4 regions of the Metabacillus sp. YM-086 genome follow, and region 3 is predicted to be linked to each of the others. Evidence: predicted binding sites of a transcription regulator. Region 3 holds the regulator's gene; each other region holds the start of a gene.
The links. The regulator Rex, encoded in region 3, represses fermentation and respiration genes when NADH is low (regulators of the CRP and FNR family bind a similar motif). The targets are predictions, from matches to a motif close to TTGTGAAATATTTCACAA.

Region 1 (3,198 bases), on a different contig from region 3:
AAACATGTTCGAATTAGGATCTGTTGCACGACTTCCTTTTGGAGCTCGGTTATTTAAACTATATTTACCTGTTAAAACACCTTGTGCTAATGGAGAAAATACGATTTGACCAATTCCGTACTGCTCACTAACCGGGATCACTTCTTTTTCTATGTAACGGTGAAACATGTTATAATTCGGTTGATTTACCACAATGCGATCTAATAAATATTTCTCTGCTGTTCCAACCGCTTCTTGAATTTGTTGAGCTGTCCATTCGCTTACACCTGCATATAAAATTTTTCCTTGGCGAACTAAATCATCAATGGTTCTTAATGTTTCATCAACAGGTGTTTCTGGATCATAACGGTGACAATAATAAATGTCCACATAATCAGTATTTAATCGTTTCAAGCTAGCATGAAGCTGTTCAAATACATGCTTTCTAGAAAGTCCACGGTCATTAGGTCCTTCCCCCATTGGCCAAAACACTTTGGTTGCTAGCACATATGAATCACGACTGTACCCACCAAGTGCTTCTCCGACAACTTTTTCAGATTCACCTGTTGCATATACATTTGCTGTATCGAATGAATTAATCCCTAGATCGTATGCTGTTTCAATGGTTTTAACAGCTTTATCTTTTTCAGTTGAAGCACCATATGTAAGCCAGCTTCCTAAGCTTACTTCACTCACCTTTAATCCTGATCTGCCTAAGCGTCTATATTTCATTTCAACATCTCCTTTAACAAAATGAATGAACATGTATTTGTGGTATCGTTTACATTTGTAAATTATATATAGTTGCGAAATGGTATACAAGTACTGAAATATTCTTGATATAATTAAAAACAAGTAATCTACTATACTTTTTATAGTAGCTATAAGGGGGATACTATGGAGAAAGTAAACGAGTTACATATTGAATGTTCCATTGAAAAAGCACTAAATATTATAGGTGGAAAATGGTCATTTCTTGTTATTAAACAACTCTTTGATGGAACAAGAAGATTCGGTGAACTACAGCGCGCAATCCCGAATATAAGTCCAAAAGCACTAACAGATACACTACGTCATTTAGAAACCCATGAAGTACTAACTCGTGAAACCTTTGCAACTGTACCTGTGACAGTTCAATATACTTTAACAGAAAAAGGTCATGCTCTAAATAGTATGTTAAAAGAAATGAAAAAATGGGGAGCACAGTGGGGATAACTGAGCTTTCATAACAATAAGGATTATTAAGCAAAGTGAACTTCAATTTGAGTTCACTTTTTTCTTTTTTTAAGTGAGATTTATCACATCAATTATATTTGGAATCCCTTAACCTTACCTTAAGAAGAGCAAAACGTAAGGGGGATTATGATGAGCAAAAAAATAAAGCACGAAGATCATGAACTTAAAGGTACTTTAATTAGTGTTTTTGCCATTGGTATTTTCATTATAGTCATGTGGTTTGGTGTTTATTTCTTTTATTTATCACGATAGTTAGGGGGGTTTTCAATGCATTTTCATAAATTTGAAAAAATCTGGTTAGGATTCGGTATTATTTCTTTAGTTGTTTTTCTAAGTATTATTGGTGTAACAGCGTTTGCTTTCAATCATCATCCTTCAGGGGGCATGGATACAATTGATCCTGATAAAGTAGAGCAAACAGCTCCTTTTGACAACCCTGGTGTTCATCAAATTGATGACAACACATATGAAGTTATTATCGTTGCCAAAGCATTTGGGTACGATCCAGTGGAAATAAAAGTACCAGTTGGAAAAAAAGTAGTTTTTAAGGTAGCTAGTACTGATGTTACTCATAGCTTCTCGATTGCAAAAACAAATGTAAACATGATGGTTGTGCCTGGTCAAATTAATACAAAGGAATATACGTTTGATAAGGCTGGACAGTATTTAGTGATTTGTAACGAGTACTGTGGCACAGGACATCATTTTATGAAAACAACAATTGAGGTGGTTGAGTAATGAAACAGATCAGTTTAGGCGATAGAAAGCTCGCTATTACAAATATTGTTGTCGCTTATATTGCTTTTTTAATAGGAACATTTTGTGGTTTAATGCAGGTGTTTATTAGAAATGATGCACTTACACTTCCACCATGGCTTGACTATTATCAAATATTAACAGCACATGGCGTTTTATTAGCACTTATTTTTACAACCTATTTTATCTTTGCTTTTCTTATTTCTGGAATGAGCTATTCCCTTGGTGCTTTTGGACCAAAAGTCCGTTCATTTTCATGGCTTGGTTTTATTGTAACAACAGCAGGAACCATTCTTGCGACAGTGGAGATCATCGCTGGCAAAGCTTCTGTTCTTTACACATTTTACGCACCACTTCAAGCAAGTGGATGGTATTATGTAGGTTTGGCCCTATTCGTAGTAGGAACCTGGATATACAGCTTTGCCCTTATTGGTCATTATGTAAAATGGAAAAAAGAACATAAAAAGCAACTAAGCCCTTTGTTTGCCTATATGACGATATCTACTCTTATTCTTTGGATCATTGCTTGCCTAGGTGTAGTAGCAACTGTATTATTTCAATTTATTCCTTGGGCGTTCGGTTGGGTTGATACTATTAATGTTGAATTAAGCCGATCACTTTTCTGGTATTTCGGGCACCCGCTCGTATACTTCTGGTTGTTACCTGCTTATATGGCATGGTATGTAGTTGTTCCAAAAATTATTGGCGGAAAGGTTTTTAGTGATTCACTTGCTCGTTTGTCATTCGTGTTATTTATTTTATTTTCTATACCTGTTGGCTTTCACCATCAGCTTACAGAACCAGGTATCTCAAGCTTTTGGAAGTTTTTACAGACAGTTTTAACATTTATGGTCATTATCCCATCATTAATGACCGCCTTCTCTATGTTTGGAACATTCGAAAGAACAGGAAGATTAAAAGGAGCTTCAGGATTATTTGGTTGGTTATTTAAACTTCCTTGGAAAGATATTCGATTTACATCTTTATTCATTGCTATGTTCTTCTTTATCCCGGGTGGTGCTGGTGGAATAATCAATGCAAGTTTCCAGCTGAACGAGGTTGTTCATAATACACTATGGGTTGTCGGACATTTTCACATTACCGTTGGAACACCTGTTGCTATGACATTTATGGGGCTAACTTTTTGGTTAATACCTTACTTAACAGGTAGAAAACTAACAAAGGCAATTCAAAAACTAGCTTTCATTCAGATTATTACTTGGTCAA
Region 2 (3,198 bases), on a different contig from region 3:
ATTCTGAATACGTGAAGCTACGACGTACTTGACCATCTAAACCTGTAATATACATTGGGATAAACGCTAGAACAAATCCGATTGAAAGCAACCAAGCTGTCCATTTCCCAAGTCTTTCGTTCAACATAAAACCAAACATTTTTGGCCAATAGTAAGTTAATCCAGCAAGCATAGCAAAAACTACACCTGGAATAATAACATTGTGGAAGTGAGCAACTAAGAACATTGTATTATGATACTGATAGTCAGCTGCAGACATCGCAAGCATAACCCCAGTTACTCCACCTAATGTGAATAGTGGAATGAAAAGCATTGAATAAAGCATTGGCGTTGTCATACGAATTTTACCTTTTCTTAGCGTAAGCAACCAGTTAAAGATTTTAACACCAGTTGGCACAGCAATAATCATCGTTGTAATAGAGAAAATGCTGTTTGTAAAGGCACCTTGGCCCATTGTGAAGAAGTGATGCGCCCATACTAAGAAAGATAAAAGTGAAATTAATACCATAGACCAAACCATTGATTTATAACCATATAGGTTACGTCCTGAGAATGTTGAGATAATCTCACTATAAAGACCGAATGCCGGTAAAATCAAGATATAAACTTCAGGATGTCCCCAAACCCAGAACAGGTTGGCCCAAAGCATATCCATACCACCGTTATCAAGAGTAAAGAAATGTGTTCCAAATAGACGATCCATTGTTCCCATTGCAAGTGCTACAGTTAACACAGGGAATGCGAAAACAATGATTAAGTTCGCAATAAGAGCTGACCATGTGAACATTGGCATTTTCATTAATGTCATACCAGGTGCTCTCATTTTCATAATCGTCGTGATAAAGTTAATACCCGTCATCAGGGTTCCTATCCCGGCAATCTGTATCGCGATCATATAATAGTTCGTACCTACAGATTTACTAAACTCTTCACTTGCTAGAGGGAAATATGAAGTCCACCCTGCGTCAGGTGACCCACCAACAACGAATGAAATATTAAATAACATAGCTCCCATAAAGAATAACCAGAAGCTTAAAGCATTAAGACGTGGGAACGCAACATCACGTGCTCCAATTTGCAGTGGAACAACCAAGTTCATGAAGAACATGATAAATGGCATCGCCATGAATAGAATCATAACAACCCCGTGTGTTGTAAAAATCTCGTTATAATGCTGTGAATCGAGTAACGTATTATCAGGAACCGCTAGCTGTGCACGAAGCATAATTCCGTCGACACCACCACGGAATAACATAACTAACGCGGAAATTAAATACATAATACCGATACGTTTATGGTCAACTGTTGTTATCCATTCACGCCATAAATAACCCCATTTTTTAAAGTACGTTAATCCAGCAATGATAGCGATCGTGGTTAAACCAATGGCTACCATCGAAGCATAGATTGCAAAGCTTGGATGAGGTACGGCAAAACGATCAAAGAAATCCATACGTTTGTGACTCCTTTCGGAAGTAAATTTATTTTAAAGATCCGATATCTTTTAAAAGTTAATGATTACTGTGTTCTGAATGGTCTTCGTGTGAGTCAGTTTCAGTTGTTTCTGCTTCATGTCCTTCATGTTCAGACTCTGAACCTTCTTCACTGTGATGACCGTGATTTGGTGGAGCAAACTCTAAATGAGTACCCGTATAAGTTAATTGACCAAGATGACCCGGCTCTAATAACTCTTCAAATTCTGTTTCAGTAAGTGGTTCAGCCGTTTCTTTTACTTCATCCACCCACTCATCAAATTCAGTTTGAGACATAGCTGTTACGTTAAACGTATTATCAGCAAATCCTTCACCACTAAAGTTTGAGTTTCTTCCTAAAAATTCACCAGCGTGATCTGCTGCAAGATGAAGTGTTGTAATGTGATCATTCATCGCATACTTTTGTCCACCAAGCTGTGGAATCCAGAAACTTGTAATTGGTCCATGTGAATAAAGCTTAAATTCAAGTGGACGATCTGTTGGTACATATAAGTAATTCACCGTTTCAATATTTTCTTCTGGATAACTAAAGTGCCATTTCCAGTTAGAAGATGACGCATAAACAACTAAAGGCTCTTTATCTTCATATCCTTCAGGCTGTGCTTCAACAATATAGTTACTTTGCACTGACACAAAAGAAAGGTAAGCAACAATAATAATTGGTACACCTACACAAATCGCTTCAACCCATACATTTCCATGAATGTGTGGTGGCTCATAATCATCAGGCATGTTAGAAGCACGATATTTCACTAACATATAAGCTAATAGTCCAAGAACAACAAGAACGATAAATAACATAATTCCCATAGATAATAAGATGTCACTTGCTAGTCTTTCTGCCTGTGGTCCTTTAGGATCCAAAACCAGTAACGGCTCACATCCTGATAACAATGCGGCAATGGAAACCATAACTGTGAACAACGTCCATTTTAATTTCATATAAGTACTCCTTTCTTTCCTTCACATAAGCTTCATTCTATACCTACATCATCAGAGTTAGATACCCCGACAACACTTTGTGAAAACATGCACAAGATCAGTGTGAAAGATCACACAAGATCGTTAATCACATCATATCAGACGTTCGCAAATAAGTTTATTGGTAAAATCATGTGTCATATATCGTTCAACTATTAGTCACTTTTTCGTAATATATTGATCATAAATTGTTCACTTTTATGGAAAAAATTCCACTTACATGGGAGGGTGTGCTTGTAGTGGTGGAGGATGGGAATTTATTTGTATTTAATATCCAGGTTATAGATTCTGTCTCTGGTTGATCCAGTAGATGACACATCAAGGGACTTTAGTAACCTTGTGGCTAAAGCACTGGAATTAATGCATAGAAAGTCTCTCATATGTTGATTGGTTATTTCTGAACCATATAAAAGTTTATAATCCTTAATGGCTTTAAGGTGTGCATTCTTATCTTTATGTTGGCATTTTGGACACAACCAAGTTCCATATAATCTCTCCATTGACAGGAATGAGCAAGATGGACAAATTACACCGTTAAGAATATCACCTTTTCTTATATTAAATTTCTTGAGTATAGGCTGATCGAGTTCTTGATGACCTTTTTTCAACTGTCTTATTATCTTTTTTATTTCTTTTTCACTTATTATTTCTTTTTTATATTTATTATGGATTTTCTGCAGTTTTGTTGGGAGATAATTGGCGTTTACGACCATGTTGCTCAACA
Region 3 (3,198 bases):
TTGGCCACCACTTAAAGAAGCAATTTTTGTTGTCGGATCAAAATGATGAAATCCAAGGCCATGTAGAACAGAACGTATATCAGCTTCATATTGATATCCGCCTTCTTCCTTAAATCTAACTTGAAGGGTATCATATTCTTTTAAAAGCTGTTCAAACTTTTGTGATTCAGTGGCCGGATCAACTGTTGCCATTTTCTGTTCAAGATTTCGCATTTCTTGTTCCATTGATTTGAGACCTTTAAACACTAAATTCATTTCTTCCCAAATCGATAATTGAGATTCAAGCCCGGTGTCTTGAGCTAAATATCCAACCGAAACATCTTTAGGCTTAATAATTTCACCAGAATCATGGGACATGGCTCCGGAAATAATTTTTAAAAGTGTTGATTTCCCTGCTCCATTACGACCAACAATCGCAACTTTATCTCTCGTTTGTACTTCCAACTTAATATTCGATAAAATAGGGTCAGCACCAAAGTATTTACTAAGTTGATTTATTTGTAACAATATCATTGTTTTCACCTCTACTAATGCTTTAAGTGTAGCTTAGTTTTGGGGTGCCTGTCACCACCCGAATTTTGTCGACGGAAAAGAAAAGTGCTCTCGATTCAAGTGTGTCATATACTCTTAGATGTTAAACGGGTGATTCTTGCTTTTTGTATCCATATAATTGTCACAATAACAAAACAGACAGAAGCTAAAAAATAGTGTATAGTCTAATATAAGGAGATTTGTATATGTCAGATTTTACTCATTTTAATGAACAAGGCCGAGCAAAGATGGTTGATATTTCGGCTAAAGAAGAGACTGTTAGAACAGCTCAAGCTAAGACAAGTATTCAAGTAACAAAAGAGGTTTATGAAAAAATGATCAACCATGAAATAGGAAAAGGTGATGTATTATCGGTTGCACAAGTAGCTGGAGTTATGGCAGCTAAGCAAACATCACAGGTTATTCCTATGTGTCATCCAATTTCAATAAAAGGTGTAAACATTGAGTTTGAATGGGATGCTCGTGATACGAATCATTATACTCTATTGATCTCAGTTACTGTGAAAACAAAGGGAAGTACAGGTGTTGAAATGGAAGCGTTAACCTCTGCTAGCATAACAGCACTAACTGTTTATGATATGTGCAAAGCAGTGGATAAAGGAATGATTATAGGCCCAACCTATTTAGTAGAGAAAACAGGTGGTAAAAGCGGCGATTTCCTAAGAAACGAAATATGACATGGATTTTACTAGTATCTCCAAAATCCTATAAGCATTGTCATATGTGTTTGTGTGAATGTGAGGGATAAGATTGAATATAGACCAAACGAAAATACCGCAGGCAACTGCTAAGAGATTGCCTTTATATTATCGGTTTTTAAAAAATTTACACTCGTCAGGAAAGCAACGAGTCTCATCCGCCGAGTTAAGTGATGCAGTAAAGGTAGATTCAGCTACAATCCGAAGGGATTTTTCATATTTTGGAGCTCTTGGAAAAAAAGGATATGGATATAATGTAAATTATTTGTTATCCTTTTTTAGAAAAACATTAGATCAAGATGAGATAACGAAAGTATGTTTAATTGGAGTAGGGAATTTAGGAACGGCATTTTTACATTATAATTTCACTAAAAATAACAATACAGTTATTTCTCTAGCTTTTGATGTAGACGAAGATAAGGTAGGTACAGAAATTGGTGGGGTACCGGTTTTCCATTTAGATGAGATGGAGCATCATCTTCCTGATGATGTTACAGTTGCGATTTTAACTGTACCAGCACCAGTAGCACAATCTATCACAGACCGTCTCATTACAAAGGGTATTAAAGGAATATTAAACTTTACACCAGCACGGTTAAACGTGCCGGATGAAATAAGAATTCACCACATAGATTTAGCAGTGGAGCTACAGTCACTAGTTTATTTCTTAAAACATTATCCTCATGAGGAGAAATAACTAATAACCATTATAGAAAAGGAGGTGGATTCGATGCCAACAGTAGGAATCGGAAGCCTTTTACTTATCGTATTCGTAGCATTACTTATTTTTGGACCAAAAAAGCTACCTGAACTTGGAAAAGCAGCAGGTAATACACTTCGTGAATTTAAAAATGCAACAAAGGGCTTAGCAGACGATGATGATGAGCAAGACAGCAAAAAAGAGAAAAAGGAAGAAGTCAAGTAAGATAGGATGAACCGATATGAAACATGATGAAATGTCGGTCATGGAACATATAACCGAACTAAGAAAACGACTCGTTATTGTTGTCGTTTTCTTTTTCGTAGCGGTTATTGCCGGATTTCTCCTCTCCAGACCGATCATTATTTATTTGCAGCAAACTGATGAAGCAAAATCACTAACATTAAATGCTTTTAATTTAACAGATCCATTAATGGTTTATATGAAGTTCGCTTTCATAATAGCATTTGTTATTACTTCACCGATTATTTTGTATCAGCTCTGGTCGTTTGTTAGTCCAGGATTATATGAAAAAGAAAGAAAAGTGACATTAAGCTATATTCCTATTTCACTTTTGTTATTCTTTCTCGGGATTTCCTTTTCTTACTTTATCCTATTTCCGTTTGTGATCGACTTCATGGAAAGAATATCAACTGACTTGGATATTAATCAAGTCATCGGAGTGAATGAGTATTTCTCGTTCTTATTACAGCTTACGGTGCCATTTGGTATCCTGTTTCAATTACCGGTTGTGATTATGTTTCTAACTAGATTAGGCATTGTCACTCCTATGTTTTTATCAAAGGTTAGAAAATACGCATACTTTGTGTTGTTAGTTATTGCAGCTTTAATCACACCACCTGAACTAGCGTCACATTTGATGGTTTCCATACCGCTGTTTATTTTATATGAAATTAGCATCTGGATTTCGCGTATTTCCTATCGAAAAGCACAGAAGATGCGTTTTGAAGAAGAGAACATAAAAAAATGAGACTCGTGAAAAGTCTCATTTTTTTATGTTCATTTTTTTAATTTTTCTTGATAAAGTAAACATCCGAATCGCAACACCAATATCGAAGGTTGCGATTAGCATTAATAAAATAGTTGGAAAGGTAAATATTCCGTCCTGGGCACTGTTTATTGCTAGATAAGTAAATAGCAACCCCATAATCAAATAAAAAATGGCCATGGAAATAGGGTTTGTTCTCATGATAAAAAGCCTCCAATAATTACTTGCATTTGTTCCAT
Region 4 (3,198 bases), on a different contig from region 3:
AGACTAGGAGAAATGGTATGGTAAAGTTGATCATTGGTAGAGTTAAAGCCGTCATCATTGAGACGTTCATTGATGTTACACCTTCCAAATGAAATGTATCAATGATGCCCACCGGTATACCAATTGCCCCAAAAGCTCCTGATGCACCATTTGCTATCAAGCACAGCATCGCTGCCTGCAATGGTTTAAAGCCTAATGAAACTAAGAGTACAGCACATATCGCAATTGGAACTCCAAAGCCTGCTGCTCCTTCAAGAAATGCGTTAAAGCAAAAGCCAATTAATAATAAATGAATCCGTTGGTCTTGAGAAATCCCTACTATACTTCCTCGAAGTATATCAAACTTCCCTGATTCTACTGCAATTTTATAAAGCCATACTGCCATCACAATGATATAACCAATCGGCCATAATCCTAATATGGCTCCTTGGATGACACTTCCGATTGCTTCTCCAAAAGGGAGCTTAAAGACTACTAATACAATTAAGAAGGTGACTGCTAAGTTTAATAAAGCTGCATGTATTCCCTTCATCTTGAACACTGTTAAGCATAATAGAAACAATATGATTGGTATGGCTGCAACTAATGCTGATATGGCGAGATGCTGAAATGGATCAAACGTCTCAACTAACATGATGAATTCTCCTCTGTGTGGTTTTTACCTAACCCCAAATAGTAGCTTGAATAGCTTTTAGTGTTTTAACTGACTTTGTGAATTTTTCTTGCTCTTGATCATTTAAAGATAGCTCTACAACTTTCTTTATACCTGTGCGATTGATCACAGCTGGGACCCCAATATAAACATCACTGTGTCCATTTTCACCATCAAGGTAAGCCCCAACTGGTAAAACCACATTTTCGTTCTTTAAGATTGCTCTCGTAATTCTCGCTAATCCCATAGCAATTCCGTAATATGTTGCCCCTTTAGATTCAATGATTTTATAGGCAGCATCTCGAACTTGAACTGCAATTTCCTGTTTTCGTTCCTCTGTTAATTTCGGTGCAATTGGTGTACCAGAAATATTTGCAGAGCTCCATACAGGTAATTGAGAATCACCATGTTCTCCGATAATATAGCCATGTACACTTGTTGGGGCTGTATCAAATTCTTCACCTAATAAATAGCGGAATCTAGCAGAGTCTAACACTGTTCCAGATCCGATCACTCTTTCTTTTGGCAATCCAGAAAATTTCCATGTTGCGTAGGCTAAAATATCAACTGGATTTGTAGCCACTAAGAAAATTCCGTTAAATCCAGATTGCATAATTTGGTTTACAATAGATTCAAAGATTTTTACATTTTTACTTACAAGATCTAATCTTGTTTCCCCGGGCTTTTGTGCAGCACCGGCACAAATAACAACAAGTGCTGCATCCTTGCAATCTTCATAAGTACCAAATGTGATGCTCATAGAATTTGGTGCATAAACAATTCCATGATCTAAGTCCATTACGTCACCTTTCGCTTTTTCCTCATTTAAATCTACAAGCACTAGCTCATCACTGATTCCTTGATTCATTAACGCATAAGCATAGCTTGATCCAACCGCTCCAGTACCAACTAATACAACTTTATTTCCTAGTGTTACATTCATTTTGTATTCCTCCAATTTATCATTTTATATTGTGAAGTTTTTCACAATCCAGTGTGTGTTTTATAACTTGAGTTAAGATTAACACCATAATGTAATTTATAATGTGATAAAGATCACACTCTGTTAATCTTTTTATAAAATCTAGTTAGAACTAGATTTTAATACACTTAAAGCCCCTTCTTTAAAAGATAAAAAGAGGGGATTTCTCCCCTCTTAGTTAAGTTTAAAATTTTAATTATTCTTTATTTTATTACACCTGAATCTAATAACCCACATTGATGAAGCCCCTTCATTATGCCATCTTCATTATTAGAAGTCGTTACATATTTAGATATACTTTTTAAATTTTCTACTGCATTTCCCATTGCAATAGGGTGCTTAACAAGTTGAAACATTTCAATATCGTTCAATCCATCACCAAATGCATACGAATTTTCCAATGATAAATTCTGATGTTCCATTAATCGTTGAATGCCTGATGCCTTAGAAGTGCCTCTAGGATACACATCACATCCTAAAGGAGAGTGCCGAACAAATTGAAAATATGGAAATTGCTCTTGATAAAAGAGTTCTTCGCCTATATTACAGAAAAGGACCATTAAATGAATGGGGGATTTTAAATACATCGTCTCATCTACTGGAGGATATTTTGTTCCTACACGTTCTATGTAATTTTTTGTGATTACATCAGAATTTCCTGCAGTAACTGTTATATATTCAGCGTTGTAAAATGCTAAATCATGACCGTTTTGAGAAGCTGTTGTATGTAAAAGCTTTACTTCATTTTGGTCAAGTGGATTTTCATAAATAACCTCACCCTCGTACATAACATACTGGCCATTCATAGCAACACATGAACGAATACCTGTGAGTTCTAATACATTACCAATCTCACTAATATTTCTACCAGTAGCTATAACTGGCTCAGCACCTAACTTTTTTATGGTCTTAATAGCATCTATGGAACTATTAGCTACTTTAAATTCACTTGTTAAAAGAGTGCCATCCAAATCAAAAAATACAATCGGTGTGTCTACCAAAATCATACTCCTCCTTTAGAAATGATCCTTGAAAGGTATAAAGAAAAAGCCTTGAGATGTTCAAGACTCCATTTTATGCTCGTTATTCTCCTAAGCCTTGCTTTGTAATAATTTCAGAGATTGCCTGGGCAGCTTCACTTTCATCTGCACCTAAAGCAGTAACTTTGATTTCAGCACCTTTAGGAATACCGAGAGACATAACTCCCATAATTGACTTTAAGTTTACACTTTTCCCTTTATAATCAAGTGTAATTTCTGCATTAAACTTTGACGCCACACTTACTATTTGAGTAGCTGGACGTGCGTGAATTCCAGATTCATCGATAATGTTAAATGTTTTTTCTACCATGTAACCCGTCCTTTCAAACATCTCAATTTTATATTACTCTATCATGCAATAAGACTATTTTGTTTCAGTCACCGATTTTACTGAAGGATCTTGCTTTCGTTTTCCAAAGAATATTTTGTAACAGGCAAATCCAACAACGATCGTATTGATTAGAAACTGATTATCGAGGTATAACTCACTTAAATATCTGCCGTGTGGTCCTAATGCATAATCG

Region 1: a site for Rex is predicted at 1,266-1,283, ahead of ACEWK1_RS16435 (cytochrome c oxidase subunit 2A). Genes of this name have one in related genera too.
Region 2: a site for Rex is predicted at 2,513-2,530, ahead of qoxA (cytochrome aa3 quinol oxidase subunit II). Genes of this name have one in related genera too.
Region 4: a site for Rex is predicted at 1,625-1,642, ahead of ACEWK1_RS20705 (L-lactate dehydrogenase). Genes of this name have one in related genera too.

The regions. Positions count from the first base shown of each region.
Region 1 covers NZ_JBLUOI010000039.1:29,929-33,126, forward strand. The annotation lists gene ACEWK1_RS16425 (aldo/keto reductase family protein) at 1-711, opposite strand, end outside; gene ACEWK1_RS16430 (winged helix-turn-helix transcriptional regulator) at 877-1,194, shown strand; gene ACEWK1_RS16435 (cytochrome c oxidase subunit 2A) at 1,345-1,467, shown strand; gene ACEWK1_RS16440 (cytochrome c oxidase subunit II) at 1,483-1,953, shown strand; gene ACEWK1_RS16445 (b(o/a)3-type cytochrome-c oxidase subunit 1) at 1,953-3,198, shown strand, end outside.
Region 2 covers NZ_JBLUOI010000013.1:77,790-80,987, forward strand. The annotation lists gene qoxB (cytochrome aa3 quinol oxidase subunit I) at 1-1,453, opposite strand, end outside; gene qoxA (cytochrome aa3 quinol oxidase subunit II) at 1,512-2,435, opposite strand; gene ACEWK1_RS08330 (hypothetical protein) at 2,732-3,198, opposite strand, start outside.
Region 3 covers NZ_JBLUOI010000042.1:5,809-9,006, forward strand. The annotation lists gene ACEWK1_RS17015 (ATP-binding cassette domain-containing protein) at 1-513, opposite strand, end outside; gene moaC (cyclic pyranopterin monophosphate synthase MoaC) at 738-1,229, shown strand; gene ACEWK1_RS17025 (redox-sensing transcriptional repressor Rex) at 1,303-1,947, shown strand; gene ACEWK1_RS17030 (twin-arginine translocase TatA/TatE family subunit) at 1,981-2,175, shown strand; gene tatC (twin-arginine translocase subunit TatC) at 2,192-2,941, shown strand; gene ACEWK1_RS17040 (YdiK family protein) at 2,957-3,160, opposite strand; gene ACEWK1_RS17045 (CPBP family intramembrane glutamic endopeptidase) at 3,157-3,198, opposite strand, start outside.
Region 4 covers NZ_JBLUOI010000061.1:7,908-11,105, reverse strand. The annotation lists gene ACEWK1_RS20710 (L-lactate permease) at 1-634, opposite strand, end outside; gene ACEWK1_RS20705 (L-lactate dehydrogenase) at 663-1,595, opposite strand; gene ACEWK1_RS20700 (Cof-type HAD-IIB family hydrolase) at 1,838-2,635, opposite strand; gene ACEWK1_RS20695 (phosphocarrier protein HPr) at 2,718-2,984, opposite strand; gene ACEWK1_RS20690 (hypothetical protein) at 3,039-3,198, opposite strand, start outside.